DNA from 3 places in the Sessilibacter sp. MAH3 genome. Region 2 is predicted to be linked to each of the others. Evidence: predicted binding sites of a transcription regulator. Region 2 holds the regulator's gene; each other region holds the start of a gene.
The links. The regulator sigma-54, encoded in region 2, starts transcription at its own class of promoters, with help from an activator protein. The targets are predictions, from matches to a motif close to TGGCACANNNNTTGCNNT.
Positions count from the first base shown of each region.

Region 1: a site for sigma-54 is predicted at 1,892-1,909, ahead of flgB (flagellar basal body rod protein FlgB). Genes of this name have one in related genera too.
Region 3: a site for sigma-54 is predicted at 1,301-1,318, ahead of ACYQ2C_RS13600 (flagellar basal body-associated FliL family protein). Genes of this name have one in related genera too.

Region 1 covers NZ_BAAGIE010000007.1:101,887-105,066, reverse strand. The annotation lists gene flgE (flagellar hook protein FlgE) at 1-58, opposite strand, end outside; gene ACYQ2C_RS06285 (flagellar hook assembly protein FlgD) at 93-806, opposite strand; gene flgC (flagellar basal body rod protein FlgC) at 829-1,269, opposite strand; gene flgB (flagellar basal body rod protein FlgB) at 1,285-1,689, opposite strand; gene ACYQ2C_RS06270 (PA3496 family putative envelope integrity protein) at 2,844-3,032, opposite strand.
Region 2 covers NZ_BAAGIE010000008.1:72,582-75,761, forward strand. The annotation lists gene lptA (lipopolysaccharide transport periplasmic protein LptA) at 1-54, shown strand, start outside; gene lptB (LPS export ABC transporter ATP-binding protein) at 99-824, shown strand; gene ACYQ2C_RS06840 (RNA polymerase factor sigma-54) at 1,208-2,815, shown strand; gene hpf (ribosome hibernation-promoting factor, HPF/YfiA family) at 2,914-3,180, shown strand, end outside.
Region 3 covers NZ_BAAGIE010000022.1:32,959-36,138, reverse strand. The annotation lists gene ACYQ2C_RS13605 (flagellar hook-length control protein FliK) at 1-869, shown strand, start outside; gene ACYQ2C_RS13600 (flagellar basal body-associated FliL family protein) at 1,365-1,889, shown strand; gene fliM (flagellar motor switch protein FliM) at 1,906-2,952, shown strand; gene fliN (flagellar motor switch protein FliN) at 2,945-3,180, shown strand, end outside.

The sequences.
Region 1 (3,180 bases), on a different contig from region 2:
TCACTTCAAGGTCAATATTTGCCGCACGAATTCCACTGAGACCAATATTAAATGACATAATTTACTCCATCGAACCGAATAAAACGGTGTTTTTATTGTTCATTAAACTGAATAACATCGTTAATGCTGTATGCGCCTATACCGGCAAGGTTTAGCGTGAGCTCTCCGTTTCCACCAACGGTGACACTGTTAACATTTGCGCTTAAGCCAGTATCCAATTGTGTCGTACTGCCATTAATATCTGCGGTTACCGTAATTCGGTATTCACCGCTGTCGATGTTAGATCTTGATGATTGCCAGTCGATAAGCTCGCCGTTAACTTCGGCAAAACTGCCATCCCAGCGGAAAACCAATTCCCCAGCGGCTTGAGTTCCTAATGGAATTCGATCGACAAAACTGCCTGCGCTGTCGAATATATCGATATTAACGTCGTTGCTGGAAGCAGGTAATTGCACTTGTCCAGAAACCACGCCACCGGGTGCTAATAAGGCGGTATTGGAAGGAACGGTTACCGAAGTTCCAACCAGCGACGAAGCGGCCAAAGCTTGGTTAGATAAAAATGAACTGCTAAAGTCTGTAAAATTATTGTTTAATTCACCCAGGCTTTCTAATTGTGAAAATTGCGCAAGTTGTGCGACGAATTCACTGTTTTCTTGGGGTTCTAATGGGTTTTGATTTTGCAATTGCGTTGTTAATAATTGCAAAAAAACATCTCTACCTAGATCGTCGCCGTCATCCGTTTCTTCTGTAGCGCGGTTTTCAAGTGAGAAACGACTTAGTACCGATTCAACATTGGAAATATCCATTATTTAATCTCCGCAAAAAGCCCTACTGACCAAGCGTTAATATTCTTTGCATCATTGATTTCGCTGAATTAAGCACTTCAACGTTCATTTGATAGGCCTTTGAGCTTGAGATCATGTTCGTCAATTCTTCTACGGCATTTACATTGGGGTAAAATACGTAACCGTCTTCGTTGGCGAGAGGATGGCCCGGCTCGTAACGTTGCTGCAACGGCGCATTTGATTCGACAACACCTAAAACTTGAACACCACTGGTTTCACTGGGTCCTGCATCAAGAGTATCAAAATTAATATCCAAGGCCTCCTTCGCCACCGCGGCAAAAACTGGGTGGCGAGCGCGATAGGTTTCGTCAATACTCGATGCAGCGGACTCAGCGTTAGCCAAATTACTTGCCGTGGTATTAATTCGAACCGTATTTGCGCTCAGTGCCGACGCAGATGTTCTAAAGACATCGCCTAATGACATAATTTTTTACCTCTATTATTCACCGCGTAATGCAGTTAACAGGCCGCTAAACCGACTTTTTAAGAATAAAAAACTGGATTCAAACGCTAATGAATTTTTCATAAACTCGGCATGTTCAATGTGCTCTTCTACGGTATTGCCATCAATAGAAGGCTGCAAAGGATTTCGATACAAAAGTTCGTCATCGTTTATAACTACAGCGCCGCCGGGTCTGTGACCGGATTGAGTGACGTCCATATTCAAACCTTCAGTTTGGTTTGAAAGATGCTGTTCAAAAACAGCCTGAAAATTAAGATCTCGTGCTTTGAACCCAGGTGTTTCTGCATTGGCAATATTATTTGCCAATATATTTGCACGCTCGGTACGTTTTTGTAATGCAAGTGGGTGGATACCTAATGCAGTGTCAAAATTAATAGCCACGATAATTACTCATTTCACAGATTGATTTTTTTGCAGAACAACCATCAACTCGTTAAAAATTCCAGCTTTATGGATAAACTAAAAATCTCTGCAATTTCATCCTTAGGAACCTCTGATTAAATCAGGGATAAGTTAATCGGAGGTTCCTTTGGTAAATCTATTTATTGCCGCTTTAACGGCAATGCATTCTCACAAATGGGTTAAAGCGAGAACTAGGCCAACAGCGTTATTGATTGAACATTTTGTGTTAGTCGCAGAATTTGATACAACATTCTGAAGAGTTATCAAAAACCATGGAATATGAGAATTTTTGATTCTCTCTAGAAAACTATGATCAAGTCTGAAAAAATTCCGCAAACCTAAAGCTTATTAGCGTTTACTTAATAAAACGCTGATTAACTCCGCCATATTTAAATAACGGTAAGAAATAGAAATATAATTTCTGAACTCTTCACAAACTCAAACAATTTCCGCTGATCAAGTCAGGGATGAGTTAAGCAGTGGTTCCAAAAGTCATTCGAGAGGAAATAGTTTGCCGTGTAATTTTACTTCAGCAAAAATTAGTGAAAAACACTCGTACTACAAAACGTAGAATTCAGGGGAATTTATCAATTGGAAGAGTTTATTAATTAGAAGAATCTATAGGAACCTCTGATTAACTCATCCATGATTTAATCAGAGGACAGAAATTGAAAATGCGATTTCCAATTTCTTCACAATTTCAATCACTTACCGTTCTTGAAATTGGCAACACATCCTTGTGTCGCGAGAAACTCTAGGTTAATCAGAGTTTCCTATAAATTATAAGATTTTGGAGATTAGAAGGCGTTGTAATTTAAAACAGTTTACGAATTGAAGGCATTTACTAATGAGACAGACAAACAACGAATGTTACCGCGTGGAGCGAAAGCAAATAAAAGCCTAGTAATACAGTGAGATATCAATCGAATCAATACCGAATATGCGGTATTCATAAAGATACAAGAGTAACGAAGGTTACCGTTTAAAGATCGCAATATTAAGCTAGAGCACTGATACAGGTACTCTGATTAATTCGCAAAGAGTTAACCAGAGTCCAATGCTGTTCGTGCTCTAACGAATTAGATGATGAGGATAATGTTCACCCGCGAACACCACAAATACAGCGGGCTCTATTAATCGTCTATGTCATCAAAATCAAATTCGCGCAGCTCTCGACTAAGCCTACGCTCTTCTAACGCGTCTTCTAATCTTCTACGGGCATCAATTTGCAAGTTTTTAGCGGTGAAGTTGTCCAGCTCATCACCGATGCTGTTAAGCACATCACTTGAATTGAAGTCGTCATTGGTTAGTTCGTCACGCATAAAATCATCCTCAACAATTCCAACAAAATTAATCGCTTGTAAGAATCACTGTGTTCTACCCGCAACTAGGAGGCTACAACAACCAGCCACCTTATTGGGATCGTTCCAACAGCTGACAATTGCAAAAATAACTATAGAATACCTTTTT
Region 2 (3,180 bases):
GTGAAGTTGATTATTCAACCTCAAAATAAAGACACCACAAACACCAACCAATAAACCTTGTTAAATCTTTCAATTAATCACTACCAGCACTAAGAGTTATGAGTCGACTGAGCGCTAAAAATTTGGCCAAAAGCTACGGATCGAGACAAATCGTATCCGACGTTTCATTTTCTGTGTCAACGGGAGAAGTTGTTGGCTTACTCGGCCCAAATGGTGCGGGAAAGACCACGTGTTTTTACATGATTGCAGGAATTGTTAAAGCCGATCACGGCAGCGTTTGGATCGACAACGAAGACATTACCAATCTTCCCATGCATGGCCGCGCCAGACGCGGACTTGGCTATCTCCCACAAGAAGCATCGGTATTTAGAAAGCTATCGGTCAAAGACAATATTTTAGCAATCTTAGAGACTCGATCCGATTTATCTGCAACAGATCGCAAAGACCGAGCGCAACAACTTTTAGAAGAATTTCACATCACCCACGTACAAGACAGCCAAGGCATCGCCCTATCCGGTGGTGAACGTCGTCGCGTCGAAATTGCTCGCGCGCTAGCGACAGAACCACGCTTTATCCTTCTTGACGAACCCTTTGCCGGCGTGGACCCAAAATCCGTCGGTGATATCAAGCAAATTATTGAACACCTTCAATCACGAGGAATTGGCGTACTCATTACCGACCACAACGTTCGCGAGACCTTAGATATCTGCGAGAAAGCCTATATTGTGGGCGGCGGGTTTATCATTGCCGAAGGCGACGCTGAGACGGTTTTATCCAATCAAAAAGTCAGAGACACTTATTTGGGTGAAGGCTTTAAGCTCTAAATTGAGCGGCCACCTCAACCGACCCTCAATAAAACAACAAAAGCCTCAACACCTATCAAAGGACCCAAAAAAAGACTCTTTTTTAGCCTACAAGACCACCCAAAAGACATTTTAGGCGACATTAAAAAACCGCTTTACCTTGCTGTTGAAATAGGCGAACATTGGTCTTACTGTTAAGTGATCAACAAGTAATCCCCTCCGCTAAAGCACTCGCTGTTCTTTTATTTTTTCCCTCAAAACATTTATTTAAAGAGAATTCAAGGTTGGGCATATTTTTTGCTTAATAGCTGTTGCAAAAACGCCCCTTTCAAGTCTACACTGACACTAAGCTTGATCAGAATCAGCTCCGATTCTGACACCGTTTTTGGAAGTAGTGTCAAGTTATGAAACAATCATTACAGCTAAAAATGGGTCAACAATTAACGATGACCCCTCAGTTGCAGCAAGCCATTCGCCTGCTACAACTCTCAACGCTCGATCTTCAACAAGAGATTCAAGAAGCTCTTGAGTCTAATCCCATGCTCGAAGTTAGCGAATCCGATGACTCTCACCTTGATAGCGGTGAGTCCGGCGACAACAGCGAACAACCCAACGAAATTTCCGACAACTTCAGCGAAGAAAAAGTTACCGCAACCGCATCCGAATCCGATTCTGGCGACGCCCAAGAAGGCGAATGGCAGGAAAACATTCCCGAGGATTTACCCGTTGATACCCAGTGGGACGACATTTACCAAGGCAGCAGCAACTCTTCCTCGTCATCAGCCGTAGAACGAGACGACAGCTTTTTCGACAGCCAAATCGACAACACCGAGACCCTTCAAGAATACTTACTGTGGCAATTGAATCTGACTCCAATGTCAGAAACCGATCGAACCATTGCTTTAGCAATCATAGACTCGGTAGAGCCCAGCGGTTTGCTCTCAAGCAGTATCGAGGAGATTTTTCACGGCCTACGCGGTGACTGGCGTGAGAATGACGAAGATGCCGAACAAGAAAGCGGTGAGCTTGAAGCTTCTGAACCTCTAAACGAAGACGCAGATACAGACGCAGATACAGACGAAGACCTAAGCCTAGACGAAGTGATTGCGGTTCAACACCGACTTCAACTGTTTGATCCTATCGGCTCTTGCAGCGTCGATTTGTCTGAATGTTTGATGGTACAACTCAATCAATACGCCAAAGAAACACCCGGACTGGAAACCGCCAAGGCGGTAGTTGCAGAGCATCTAGCGTTACTTGGCAGTCGTGACTACAAACAGTTAATGCGTAAATGTCGCGTTAAAGAGCCCGAACTCAAAGTTGCGATCGATTTAATTCAGGAATTAACACCTCATCCCGGCGCTACTATCGGCAGCAGCGATACCAGCTATATCGTTCCCGATGTTTTTGTGAGCAAGCAAGAAGGTCGCTGGATCGTAGAGCTGAACCCAGAAATAGCCCCTAAAATTCGCATCAACAACAATTACGCCAGTCTTGTAAAGCGTGCCGATAGCAGCGAAGACAACACCTTCTTGCGAGATAATTTACAAGAAGCACGCTGGTTCTTGAAAAGTTTACAAAGCCGCAACGAGACTCTACTGAAGGTTGCAAGCTGCATTGTTGAAAAACAACAGGGCTTTTTAGATTTCGGCCCAGAATCCATGAAACCTCTAGTACTTCACGACATTGCCGAAGACGTAGGCATGCATGAGTCGACAATTTCACGGGTAACAACGCAAAAATACATGCACACGCCTCAAGGCATCTTTGAGTTAAAATACTTTTTCTCAAGCCACGTCAGCACAGACAATGGCGGCGAATGCTCTTCAACCGCAATACGTGCCATTATCAAAAAGCTGGTTGCCGCAGAAGACGCTCGCAAACCCTTAAGCGACAGCAAAATTACCGCGTTACTGGCAGATCAAGGCATTCAAGTCGCCCGAAGAACCATTGCGAAATATCGCGAATCCTTGGGTATTCCAGCCTCGAACGAACGTAAAAGACTGGTCTGACCAACCATGACTCGGTGATCTCGACCCTAATTCATACCCGATTACACGGGCTTAAAACCTGTGTAATCAATGACTTAACTCTGACATGAGGAATAACAATGACTCTTAGCATCAGTGGGCACCACGTCGAAGTCACCGACTCTATTCGAAATTATGTTGAAACTAAATTTGAAAAACTCGGCAAGCACAACCCGCAAATCACTACAATCAATGTTGTATTAAGGGTTGAAAAACAAAGACAAAAAGCAGAAGCTTCCGTACACATAAGTGGCAAAGATATATTTGCCGAGAGTGAATCTGACGATCTGTATATTGCCATCGATGAAATGGCCGTAAAATTAGATCGGCAATTGCTCAAACATAAA
Region 3 (3,180 bases), on a different contig from region 2:
CATTATTAATAGCGACATCCAGCACAGGCGGTTTAGGCCAATTAACAACCGGTGCGGAATTGCTTGAGCAGTCTGGGTTTGGTGGATTGTCGGCATATTCAAACTTATTGCAATCGGAAAGCTTGATATCTAAAAATAGTCTAAATGCCTCAAATGGTTTGAATAAATCTGCATTGTTGAACGTAAGTCAAGGTGACTATGAATTAAATGGCCTAGCGCTAGATTCAGATTTAAATGCAGATGTATTGGATAATAATGCGCAAAACAGCAAGTTTTCTGCAAAATTTGATAGTCTGCTTAATATTGCGGGTTTGAATAACTCTACGGAAATCGATACGCTTAATCCAATTGACAATAAAGTAAGCCAATATATTAATGGTCAGATCAGTGGTATATTAAATCCGTCAGATGCGCTTAGATCAACACCCACGACAACCAGTTTATTTGTTGGGCATGGCATAACTTCTCCCGCTTGGGGAGCGGATGTTGCCGAAAAAGTTTTATGGTTGGCGAGCCAAGGATTATCAGAGGCCGAAATTCAACTGGATCCACCGGAGCTAGGCCCATTACAAGCTAGAATTGTTGTACATAACGATCAAGCTCAAGTCAGTTTTAACAGTCACTCTTCGCAAGTACGCGATGCATTGGATCAAACGGCTAACCGCTTGAGAGAACTTTTTTCCCAGGAAGGTTTAAACTTAGTGGATGTTAATATTTCTGGTCAGTCTAATCAGGAGCAACGTCAAGAGAGTAATAACCAGGCAGAAAATGACAATCTAGTGAATTCTGGCGGTATTGAAGAAAATACGGAAGTCACCCACGTAACACCCGTGAATACTCATACCCGTTTGGTAGATAGCTACGCTTAATTTGCGTTTTAATCACTTTTGAATAAGCTCTGATTAAATTATGGAAGAATTAATCAGAGCTTTCTTACGACTGCTTAATAGAACGATTTCTTTTTAAGTCATTAACTATTGGCTTTGTAACTAAATAGTTTTTTCTTGCGATTTTGGTGTTGTTGGCTAAACATATTTTGCTCTAACCGCCATTAAAAATACTGTATTCAAAACCTAAATTCATTTAAAACGCTCGGCGACACAAGAATGTGTCGTCTGTTCTGAGTAGGGTAAGTGTTTGAGCGTGCGAAAAATTTCAAATCGCGCTTTCAATTGTTTTTTTTCTTTTCTCTGCATTATTCACGAACAAATTCATCAGACGTTTCCATTTAACAATTCTTGAAAATCCTCAAACCTGTGCTACACCAGTGAAGGCGCGATTATTCAGCATCGTGTTATTCAGGCATAGCCTTTGCTGATTCTAAATCTACAGCATTAACTACAAAAAAATGACGAGATCTTGACATGGCTGACGAAGAACAGGCAGCAGAAGAATCCAGCGGCGGTGGAAAAAAGAAACTCATTCTATTAATTGTTGGCGCTTTAATTTTAATTTCGGTTTCGGTTGGCGGAACCGTCGCAGTATTGACTATATTCAAGGAAGATCCTCCGGCTGTTGAAGAGGCTGATGATGCCGCCATGGAAGAAAAATCCATGGAGGAAACGAAAATGCCAGCGGTATATTTTCCATTAAATCCATCATTATTAATGACCTATAACGTTCGTGGTCGCCAGCGTTACGCACAAATTGATATTACATTAATGACACGGTCAGACACGGTGGTAACCGAAATTGAATTACACAGCTCGCGGGTAAGAAACGACCTAATCTTGGCGTTCTCGGGCATGGAATACGAAGAAATTCAAACCCCAGAAGGCAAAGAGTTAATGCGACAAACAGCTCTTACGGTTGTTCAAACGATCATGAATGAAGAGATCGGCGAGCCGGGAGTAGAGCAAATACTATTTACTAATTTTGTCATGCAATAACTGAGGTCTGTAAACCTTGCAAGACTTACTATCACAAGACGAAATCGATGCTTTATTACACGGTGTCGACGATGGCGATATCGAGGTCGAAAACGACAACGAACCCGGTAAAGCTAGAGGTTATGACCTAACCAGCCAAGATCGAATCGTTCGCGGGCGAATGCCAACGCTCGAAATGATTAACGAACGATTTGCGCGCTATACCCGAATTAGCATGTTTAATTTATTGCGCCGCACAGCCGATGTCTCAGTCGGTGGCGTACAGATTATAAAATTCGGCGAATACGTACACACCTTGTATGTGCCAACCAGTTTAAATATGGTGAAATTTCGGCCTTTAAGAGGTACAGCGCTGATTATTTTAGATGCAAAACTGGTTTTTAAATTAGTGGACAATTTTTTTGGTGGCGATGGTCGGCACGCAAAAATCGAAGGCCGTGAATTTACGCCCACCGAATTACGTGTTGTACAAATGGTATTGCAACAAGCCTTTACCGATCTCACCGAAGCTTGGAAAGCGGTTATGCCGTTGGAATTTGAATTTATAAATTCCGAGGTTAACCCTTCAATGGCCAATATTGTTAGCCCCAGTGAGGTCGTGGTTGTCAGTACCTTTCACGTGGAATTAGACGGTGGTGGTGGAGAACTGCAAATTACCATTCCTTACTCCACCATCGAACCCATACGCGAAATGCTCGATGCAGGCTTGCAAAGCGATAGTGATGAACGAGACGATCGTTGGATAGTTGCATTGCGAGAAGATGTATTAGAAGCGGATGTGCAACTGGAGTGCGAAATTGCCAACGCCAAAATACGACTAGGAGATATTGTCAAACTCAAAGTTGGCGATGTTATTCCCATAGAAATGCCGCCTCATCATGTTGTTACCGCCAACAGAGTTCCCATGTTTCGATCAAAACTGGGTCAATGTGACGGCAACATGGCTTTGCAAATTCTCGGCTTTATTGATCGATCCATAATACAAGAGAAATCGAAATTAAATCATCCAGGATTATTCGCAGGAAAAGACCCAAAAGAAACTGAGGTAAATCAACATGGCTGATGAAGACAACAACGAAAACGAAGATGGTCTCGACCAGGACGCAATGGCAGATGAATGGGCCGCTGCTATGGCCGAGCAAGAAATTGTTGATGGCCAAGGTGAGGGCGATGCCGACGCCGAAAAAATGGCTCTCGATGAATTTCAGCCACCACCAAATCCGGCTTTAAAAAATCCAGACCTAGACGTCATTCTCGATATTCCGGTAACCATTTCTATGCAAGTTGGCAG